Regions from separate parts of the Pseudoalteromonas sp. BSi20439 genome, predicted to be linked through region 3. Evidence: predicted binding sites of a transcription regulator. Region 3 holds the regulator's gene; each other region holds the start of a gene.
The links. The regulator sigma-54, encoded in region 3, starts transcription at its own class of promoters, with help from an activator protein. The targets are predictions, from matches to a motif close to GTTGGCACGNNNNTNGNNT.
Positions count from the first base shown of each region.

Region 1: P20439_RS09260 (LiaF domain-containing protein) is a predicted target of sigma-54. The motif match lies at 930-948, and genes of this name have one in related genera.
Region 2: fliS (flagellar export chaperone FliS) is a predicted target of sigma-54. The motif match lies at 1,048-1,066, and genes of this name have one in related genera.
Region 4: P20439_RS11780 (EF-hand domain-containing protein) is a predicted target of sigma-54. The motif match lies at 1,335-1,353, and genes of this name have one in related genera.

Region 1 covers NZ_BADW01000099.1:72,409-74,614, forward strand. The annotation lists gene P20439_RS09255 (VOC family protein) at 1-183, shown strand, start outside; gene P20439_RS09260 (LiaF domain-containing protein) at 230-895, opposite strand; gene P20439_RS09265 (BON domain-containing protein) at 1,210-1,779, shown strand; gene P20439_RS18230 (YqaE/Pmp3 family membrane protein) at 1,845-2,003, shown strand.
Region 2 covers NZ_BADW01000187.1:3,383-5,588, reverse strand. The annotation lists gene P20439_RS14875 (sigma-54-dependent Fis family transcriptional regulator) at 1-738, opposite strand, end outside; gene fliS (flagellar export chaperone FliS) at 1,106-1,501, shown strand; gene P20439_RS14865 (hypothetical protein) at 1,501-1,824, shown strand; gene fliD (flagellar filament capping protein FliD) at 2,015-2,206, opposite strand, start outside.
Region 3 covers NZ_BADW01000055.1:41,826-44,031, reverse strand. The annotation lists gene P20439_RS05380 (RNA polymerase factor sigma-54) at 283-1,782, shown strand; gene hpf (ribosome hibernation promoting factor) at 1,809-2,096, shown strand; gene ptsN (PTS IIA-like nitrogen regulatory protein PtsN) at 2,101-2,206, shown strand, end outside.
Region 4 covers NZ_BADW01000136.1:27,094-29,299, reverse strand. The annotation lists gene trkA (Trk system potassium transporter TrkA) at 1-43, shown strand, start outside; gene P20439_RS11795 (EF-hand domain-containing protein) at 131-346, opposite strand; gene P20439_RS11790 (EF-hand domain-containing protein) at 411-623, opposite strand; gene P20439_RS11785 (EF-hand domain-containing protein) at 758-970, opposite strand; gene P20439_RS11780 (EF-hand domain-containing protein) at 1,040-1,252, opposite strand; gene P20439_RS11775 (flagellar brake protein) at 1,768-2,206, opposite strand, start outside.

The sequences.
Region 1 (2,206 bases), on a different contig from region 3:
TATATAACCAATAATTTAAATGCAGTAATAGCGCGCTTAAAGGATGCAGGCTTTGCAATAAGTAAGCAAGGCGCTGTAAATCCATTTAGAAAGAACATTTATTATATTGATCCCGCAGGGTTTGAGATTGAGTTTGTAGAGTACATGAGTGATGTACCAAGTGAGCGAAATAACGACTTATAATATGAATGAAGCCAACAATTTTGGCTTCATCAAATGTTTAGCATATTTAATAATGTTTACCATTCATGCCAAGTTGAGTTTTCAGATCATTTGCAAAGCTAATAAATTTTTCTTTAATAGTGCGCTTAACTTTAACTTCCACAGAGCCTAAAACAGTTTTTCCTTCAATTTGAATCGTTGGCCCTTGGCGTTTATTGAGTGAAACAGTTTTATTTTCAAAACTGCCTAAAATACAAAACATTTTAGAAACTACATTAACGTGCTCAGGTACATATATTTCTTCGCTGCCAAAGTAACAATTAACGTGAATAGTGACATGTTGGTGGGTAAAAATAGCATCCGTAAAATCAAGATTGATTGACCCCATGTAGTTTTCTATATAAATGTTTTGAGGCACTACCCATTGGCCGCTTCGTTCACTTGAACCAAGAATGCTTCTTAATGTAAGTGGCTCTTCATCAGTCTCATGCTGCGCACTATAATTAGGTGCAAACTGCGAGTGCTTTTGTGCCTTATATTGCTGGTCAGTATTTAAGGTTAAATCTTCAACAAGGGCCATAAGCGCGCTATTGTCACTCGCTGCCATTGCATCGTCTAAGCGCCTCTCAAATGCTTCTACAGAAATGACACCATGGCTGTAATTATAAATGAGTTGATCAATTACTTGCTCACGAACTTGCTCGATAGGGCGGTCTTCAATTTTAACAGACATTTAAATTATCCTTTTAAGGTTGCTGGCTAGTTCAAAGCAAGCCTTATACCAAATATTAATTCATTTAAAATCATTGCTTTATGTTTTTTTGTTTTTTCATCCTTTATTATATTAACGACAGATTAACCAAATATACAATTATTTAGTAAGTTTCGCTATTCGAGAAAGTTTTACGCAATGGTCTGTAAATGTTTACTTTGTAGGTTTAAGTCAGTATCGGTAGTTTTAATTTAAGTTATTGAAATTTAAGTGTAAAAATAGTTGGCCCGATGTTCGCATTAGTTCAAGTGTCTTTAATCAAAAGGAGAACGATTATGAAAACATTTAATAAGTCTATGATTGCAGCCCTAGTATTAGGAACAACCGCAATGGGCGCTCAAGCAAGCAGCTGGGAAAACGAAAGCAAAGATGCTTGGATTGATGGAAAGGCAGAAACAGTACTGCTGATGAACACCAATCTAAACAACTTTGATATCAACACGGACGTAAAAAACGGCAAGGTAATGCTGACAGGTAAAGTAAACAGCGATGTAGATAAAGAACTTGCTGAAGAACTCGTGCTAAGCCTAGATGGTGTAACTGATGTTGAAAACAGTCTAACTGTGGTAAAAAACACCGACATGAAGAAGCATGATTCTAAAATGATGGGTAACGATACCGAAAGTGATTTAACCGATGCCAAAATCACAACAGTCATCACAACGCGATACTTATTTGATTCTGAAGTAGGTGGTACAGACATTGATGTTGATACCGATAATGGTGTAGTAACTCTTAAAGGTTCAGTTGAGTCTGATGCTGAAAAGCAATTAGCGATGGAAATTGCTAAGAACGCTGAAGATGTTCGCAAAGTAGTTGATGAATTAACTGTTATTGCAGAATAATACACTATACTAAAAGCCCAGCCTTGCTGGGCTTTTTGCTTTGCTAACGTTAGAAGGGTTAAATTATGGATATTATCAGGATTATTTTTTCTATTTTATTACCACCACTGGGTGTATTTTTACAGGTGGGGCTAGGGATGCACTTTTGGTTAAATATTCTGCTAACCTTGCTCGGCTATTTCCCAGGATTAATTCATGCGATTTATATTATCGCCAAAAAATAACACCATATCGCAGTAATACATTTAATACTGAGTTGCTAATTGCCATCGTAAGGTATGTGTATTAGTTACTCAGACTACTATTATTTAATGAGTTCGTTTCTTCGAAGTCATCATCAATAAATCTAAAAGCCTACTATTTGAGCAGTTAGCCCCTTGATTGTTAAAATAAAGCTTTTTGCTAGTGACAAGCCCCTAAAAACTTT
Region 2 (2,206 bases), on a different contig from region 3:
TTGTAGCACTCGCAGTAACTTAACCTGCATTTGCAGTGGCATGTCGCCGATTTCATCTAAAAATAGCGTGCCACCTTGCGCTAACTCAAAACGGCCTTTTCGTGCTGAAATAGCCCCAGTAAACGCGCCTTTTTCATGACCAAATAGTTCACTTTCTAGTAGCTCTGCAGGAATTGCCCCACAGTTTACTGGTACAAATGGGCCTTTGTTACGCTTAGAAAGCAAATGTACGTTTCGGGCAACTACTTCTTTACCTGTGCCCGACTCACCTAAAATAAGTACGTTAGCATCGGTTTTAGCAACCTGCGTAATTAAAAAGCGTAAATCTTTTACGGCTTTGGTTTCACCAACAAGACCATCAAAGGTGCTTTTCTCTTTATTATTTTTATGTTCATGCGGCAACATGCGCTGATATTGCTGACAGTCGTGTAACAGCTGTGTGGTTATTTCATGAGTAAATGGCTCACATATCAACCCCACAACATTAGCCAAACTCAACAAAGGTTTAAGCGTTTCACCAATGAGTAAAAAAGGAAATGTTGGGTATCGTTTAATTAAACTTTCGTGATCTAAAGACTGCAAAGCACCTAACACCACAATACATTCTTTGTTTTGATAGTGGCTACATGCCTGTTCAAAGTCAGCTTCTGTTTGCAACTGTACCGCCTCACCAATAAAAGTAAGCGATGCGTATAATCCAATAGAGCGATTGTTATTATTATCTAAAATTAAGATCATCTTTAGCGAGCCATTTATTTCACTAATTTGTTTTATTAATCAAATTGTAAGCCAGTTGGGTTTGGATGCAAGCAATAGCGGCGATTTTTTGACATTAACGCCAAAAAACAGACACTGGCCGCACAAAGTCAATACTTTATAACTATTAATTGCCTGGGTAGTTTTAGTGACATACATACTTAGGATGAATTAAACGACATATAATGCGATTTTCAATGATACGATTTCACACAGTAAAAACTCATAAAAACTGCTATTATTATTTAAAGGTGTGACTGTTTTGGCCGATAAAGTAATAGTCAAACTTATGTTGGAACTAAACTTGCTTAGAGTTCTGAACATGTAATTAAAATTTAAGGAATTACCTATGGCTCATGCATCAATCAATAAATACCGTCAAATAACAGTTAGCAGCGTTAAAGAGATGACACCTTATGATCAAGTCAAACTCGTGTTTGTAAATATTGTTGGCAAGCTCTCTGCTGCAAAAGGATTTATTGAACGTAAAGAGTTAGAAAAAAAAGGCAACGCAATCTCTGATTGTATTGTGCTACTTGGTGCGTTGCAGCAAGTGTTAAATTTTGAAGACAATAATGAAGTATCAACTAACTTAGACTCTTTGTACGATTACTGTCAGCGTTGCTTATTAACTGCAAACCTTGAAAACAACATTGATAAAATTGATGAAGTAATTACCTTAATTAAAGAGATTAAGTCAGGCTGGGAAGCAATTCCATTCGAACAAAGAGAACCACAACTGTAATGTCTTTAAATCGGGTTACAAGCTCACAAGTTAAAGATAGTGAGACTCGAGCATATTGCAATGAGCTAGTAAGTTTGATTGCTGACTCAGAAGATTGGGATATTGAGCAAGCGCTGAATATTCATAATAAACTTGATATTCACATAAGTAGCTCACTTTCTAGAGAAAAAACTCATTATTCAGCTACTGAACTTGAGTTTTTAATTAACCTAATAGAACAGCTATCTGTTAAAATAGATAATCAAAAGCAACTATTAGCGGTTAAAATAGTTGGTAATCAAAAAAATAAAAAAGCTGTAAATAAGTATAAATCTAATATTTAAAAACACTTCTTGCCTTAGCTAACCCCCTATTTTATTCCCCTTTACAGAGTGATTAAGCAGATTTTTCACTCTGTATTTTTATTTCCTCAAACCTCACTATAAAACAACACAGTTAGTTACTAACAATCGAACAAACATAAAAAAACCTGACTCATAAGCCAGGCTTTATTTGCTAAACAAAGTTAATTGTTTAGCTAGACTTTTTAGCCACACCCGGTAGGTTAGCTAATTGCTGCTGCAAGTAACCTCCTGTCGAGTTTAGGTTAGCAACTAATATATCCATGGCATTGTATTGGCTATATAGTCGCTCTTCATACTTTTTCATTCGGCTATTAAATGCATCAACTTCATCTTGTAGCTTATCGAGTTGTGTTTCACGCCC
Region 3 (2,206 bases):
TTGACCTTTCAAGGTTGAATTTGCAGCAGTCTGTTTGGTATTTAGGCAAGGCAGAGCCTATGTGATGTGGTATTCCCCATAAATAGGCGATAACGCAGCATCAATGCCAAACAGGCGCTGGCCTTCGGGTTCTGCCTAGGGACGATTTACTTTTTGTTGCTCGGTTTTGACTTAGCCCACTAGGTTACAAACCTCGCGCCGCGATTAAACCGCCCCTAGTTTGAACAAATTTTAATCCGTAAAGGTCAACAGACCGTAATTTAAAAGGATTGTTAGAGATAAATGAGGCAATCATTACAGCTGCGCATGGGCCAGCAACTTACAATGACTCCACAGTTGCAACAAGCAATTCGCTTATTGCAGCTCAGTACATTGGATCTCCAGCAAGAAATTCAAGAAGCGCTCGATAGCAATCCCTTGCTTGAAGTTGAAGAACAAGATTACAGCGAAGATGCTGCGGGTAAAAACGAACAAAAAGCCGATAACGATGAATCAACGCTAAGTGCTTCAGCTGACGAAAAACCTAGCGAGTATGAGCAAGACAGCGGCGAAGCCATGAGCAAAGACACCATTAGCGATGATATGGCAATGGACGTTACATGGGATGAATACATGAGCGCAGCACCTGCCTCTTCATCGGGACCGATGCCTGAAGATGAATCAATTTATCAAGGCTCTTCAACTGAAACGCTGCATGAATATTTAATGTGGCAATTGCAACTGACGCCATTTAGTCCTACAGATGAAGCCATTGCGATTGCAATAGTAGAAGCCGTGGACGACTCAGGTATTTTAACCCTTAGCTGTGAAGAAATTTTAGAAAGCTTTAATCAAGAAAACGACGACGAAGATGAAGTTGAACTTGATGAAATAGAAGCGGTATTAAAGCGTATTCAATTATTTGATCCAGTAGGAATAGCCGCGCGTAGTTTACAAGAGTGTTTGTGTATTCAACTTAATCAATTTGATAAAGACACGCCTTTTTTAAACGAAACAAAAATGATTTTAACCGATCATATTGATTTACTAGCGGCACGTGATTATCGCACGTTAATGAAAAAAACTAAGCTCAAAGAAGATGAGCTTAAAGAGATCATGACGTTAATTCATACCCTTAGCCCAAAACCGGCAGACACTATTGTCAGAGAAGAGTCAGAGTATGTTATTCCTGATGTGTCGGTTAAAAAAATTAAAGGGCGTTGGGTGGTTGAACTAAACCCTGATAGCATGCCTAAAATTAGGGTAAACAGCCAATATGCGGCTATGTCACGTACTGTTAAATCAAGTGGTGATAGCCAGTTTATTCGCTCACACTTGCAAGAAGCAAAATGGTTTATAAAAAGTCTAGAAAGTAGAAACGACACGCTACTTAAAGTAACTAACTGTATTGTGCAACAGCAACAGGCCTTTTTTGAACATGGTCCTGAGGCGATGAAGCCTATGGTGCTTAATGATGTGGCAGAAATGGTAGAAATGCACGAATCGACTATTTCGCGTGTTACTACGCAAAAATACATGCATACACCACGGGGTATTTTTGAGCTTAAATATTTCTTTTCAAGCCATGTAAGCACTGAAAACGGTGGCGAATGTTCATCAACAGCAATTCGCGCATTAATTAAAAAATTAATCGCGGCAGAAAACTCAGCTAAACCATTGAGTGATAGTAAAATTGCAGATATATTGGCAGAGCAAGGAATTAAAGTAGCAAGGAGAACTATTGCAAAATATCGCGAATCTCTAGCTATTCCCCCGTCGAATCAACGAAAAAGTTTGATTTAAGGCGTACAACAAAGAGGAAAATGTTTATGCAACTGAACTTAACTGGTCGCCATGTAGATATTACTGACTCGCTTAGAGACTACGTAAATAGTAAATTTGCAAAGCTGCAGAGGCACACTGATCACATAACGAATGTGCATGTTATTCTCGATGTAGAAAAACTAAACCAAAAAGCTGAAGCAACCGTTCATGTTAGTGGCGCTGAAATTTTTGCCTCTACTGAACATCAAGATATGTATGCCGCTATAGACTCGCTGATTGACAAGCTAGATCGTCAAGTAATTAAACACAAAGAGAAACTTGCTCGACACTAACACTATGAAACTAAGCTCACTTATCTGTCAGGACTGCAGTAAAGCTGCGGTCCTTTTTAATAGTAAAAAAAGAATTTTAGAATTTATCAGTGAATTGGCTCACAATAAAC
Region 4 (2,206 bases), on a different contig from region 3:
CGTGGTTGAAAAGTTATTCCAAGTTAGCGCTATTTTTCTATAATCAAACTGCTTGAGTTAAGTAATCAACAAGCACAAAAAAAAGCCGCTGACTATTAAGCGGCTTTAGTGGAGTATGATGGGGTAATACTTATTGTACTTTTGCAAACTCTTCTTTAGAAAGTTCACCATTTCCGTCAGTATCTAAGTCATCAAAAATATTCATTAGTTGTTTATTAGACGCAGCTTCCTGCTGGCTAATTACACCGTCGCCATTACTATCAAAAGAGGCAAAGTCTACTGCTGCGTATGCCGCTGATGATGACGCTAATACTAAAATCGCTAGCGTTGTATTTAATGCTTTCATAATAAGTCTCCTTAAAGAGGGAAATCCTTTTCTGAGATCCCTGTGCAATGAAAAAAGTTAAAAATTAAAAGTTTGCAAACTCAGCTTTAGAAAGCTCACCATTGCCGTCAGTATCAAGCTCAGTAAATGCGGCGGTTAAATCAGCGTTTACAGCAGCTTCGCTTTGACTAATAACCCCATTACCGTCGGCATCAAGTGTGTCAAAGTCGCTAGCGGCAAAGGCTGCTGATGAAGAAGCTAGCGCGATAAGTGCGAATGTTTTGTGTAATGTTTTCATAATTTAATCCTTCAAAATGTAATGCTTTGTGCTATTGGAAATGTCAGGCTATTACCGTCCTTGTCATTCTTTTTCATAGGCTCCCTTGCCTACTTAGGTTGTCTTTGGCAACTCAGAATATGCCTAGCCTTAGCTTATGCTTTAGAAAATTCTGCTTTTGATAGCTCACCGTTTTGGTCTGTATCAAGCTCTGAGAACATGCTCATTAGCTTTGCATCAACTGATGCTTCACTTTGGCTAATAGCGCCGTTACCGTCGGTATCAAGCGTGTCGAAGTCGCTTGCTGCGAAGGCAGCTGATGAAGAAGCCAATGCGATAAGTGCGAATGTTTTGTGTAATGTTTTCATAATGAGTATTCCTTAAAATCGTTTAAATAATGTGGGAGGTTAAGCTCCCAAAACGTTAATTGCTTAAGATTATGCTTTAGAAAATTCTTCTTTTGATAACTCACCGTTTTGGTCAGTATCAAGCTCAGAAAACATGCTCATTAGCTTTGCATCTACTGATGCTTCGCTTTGACTGATTGCGCCGTTGCCGTCAACGTCTAGCGTGTCAAAGTCGCTTGCTGCAAAAGCCGCTGATGAAGAAGCTAATGCGATAAGTGCTAAAGTTTTATTAATGCTTTTCATAATCAATCTTCCTTCAAAGTTTATGTTTTATGCGATTAAGTGTTTTACTTTAAATCACGTTTCGTTCAATACAGCCTGACTATTACAACTTCGATGCCAACAATATAAAAACCATAATTTTCAATAAATTAACCTGTATCTAGCTGAAAATGGCGCTATTCAACTCGTTATTTTGTTGCTTTTTAGCAACAGTAGATGAGGCAATAAAATTAAAACATTAAAAATCAAATAGTTGAGTTTAAGGAAAACACCACACAGTCGATTAGCAACCGCTAAAAAAGAGGATTAATTAAACAAAAAGGAAGGTGAGTTTAGATTTATTTTGTTATAAATAAAAAACTACAATTAAAAAATAGATTTAAGTTACTGTTTTTAAATAGTTTAAAAAATAAATTTTACATAGCGTTTAAAACAAACAGCCGCACAAGGCTATTTGTTGCAAAATGACGAAATCATGAAATCGCAGGAGCCTGCTGATATTTATATTAGAAGCTTGTTCAACTTGATAACAGACCCTAAGCTATTTCAACTTCAAGCGCGCTTGGGTCAATGAAGTGATCCCCCATTAGTGTTTTCATTTGCTCTTCACTGGCAAATAATCGAATTCCGCAACAGATACCGTTAGCATGTTTTTTTACACTGCAGATTTGCCCCTCATGCTGAGTCTCGCCATCAAATACAACCGTACAGCGCATATCTTTTAGCTCATCGAGTTCTTGAGTAGTTTTAATATCAAACATAACACCGGTGAGCGAAATGTCTTTTATCACCCCTTCAAAGGGCGGTTGCTCTTCGGTTAATTTTAACTTAGCAGGAAACAATGTGGGTATGCGTGCTTGTGAGCGAAGCGCAAACAACTGTACTTGTGAAGGGTATTGAATAAACAACAATTTAGCTGGATGAGAGGCTACAGACATAAGTTGCTGACGAAACGCAATGATGTGCCCACCACTG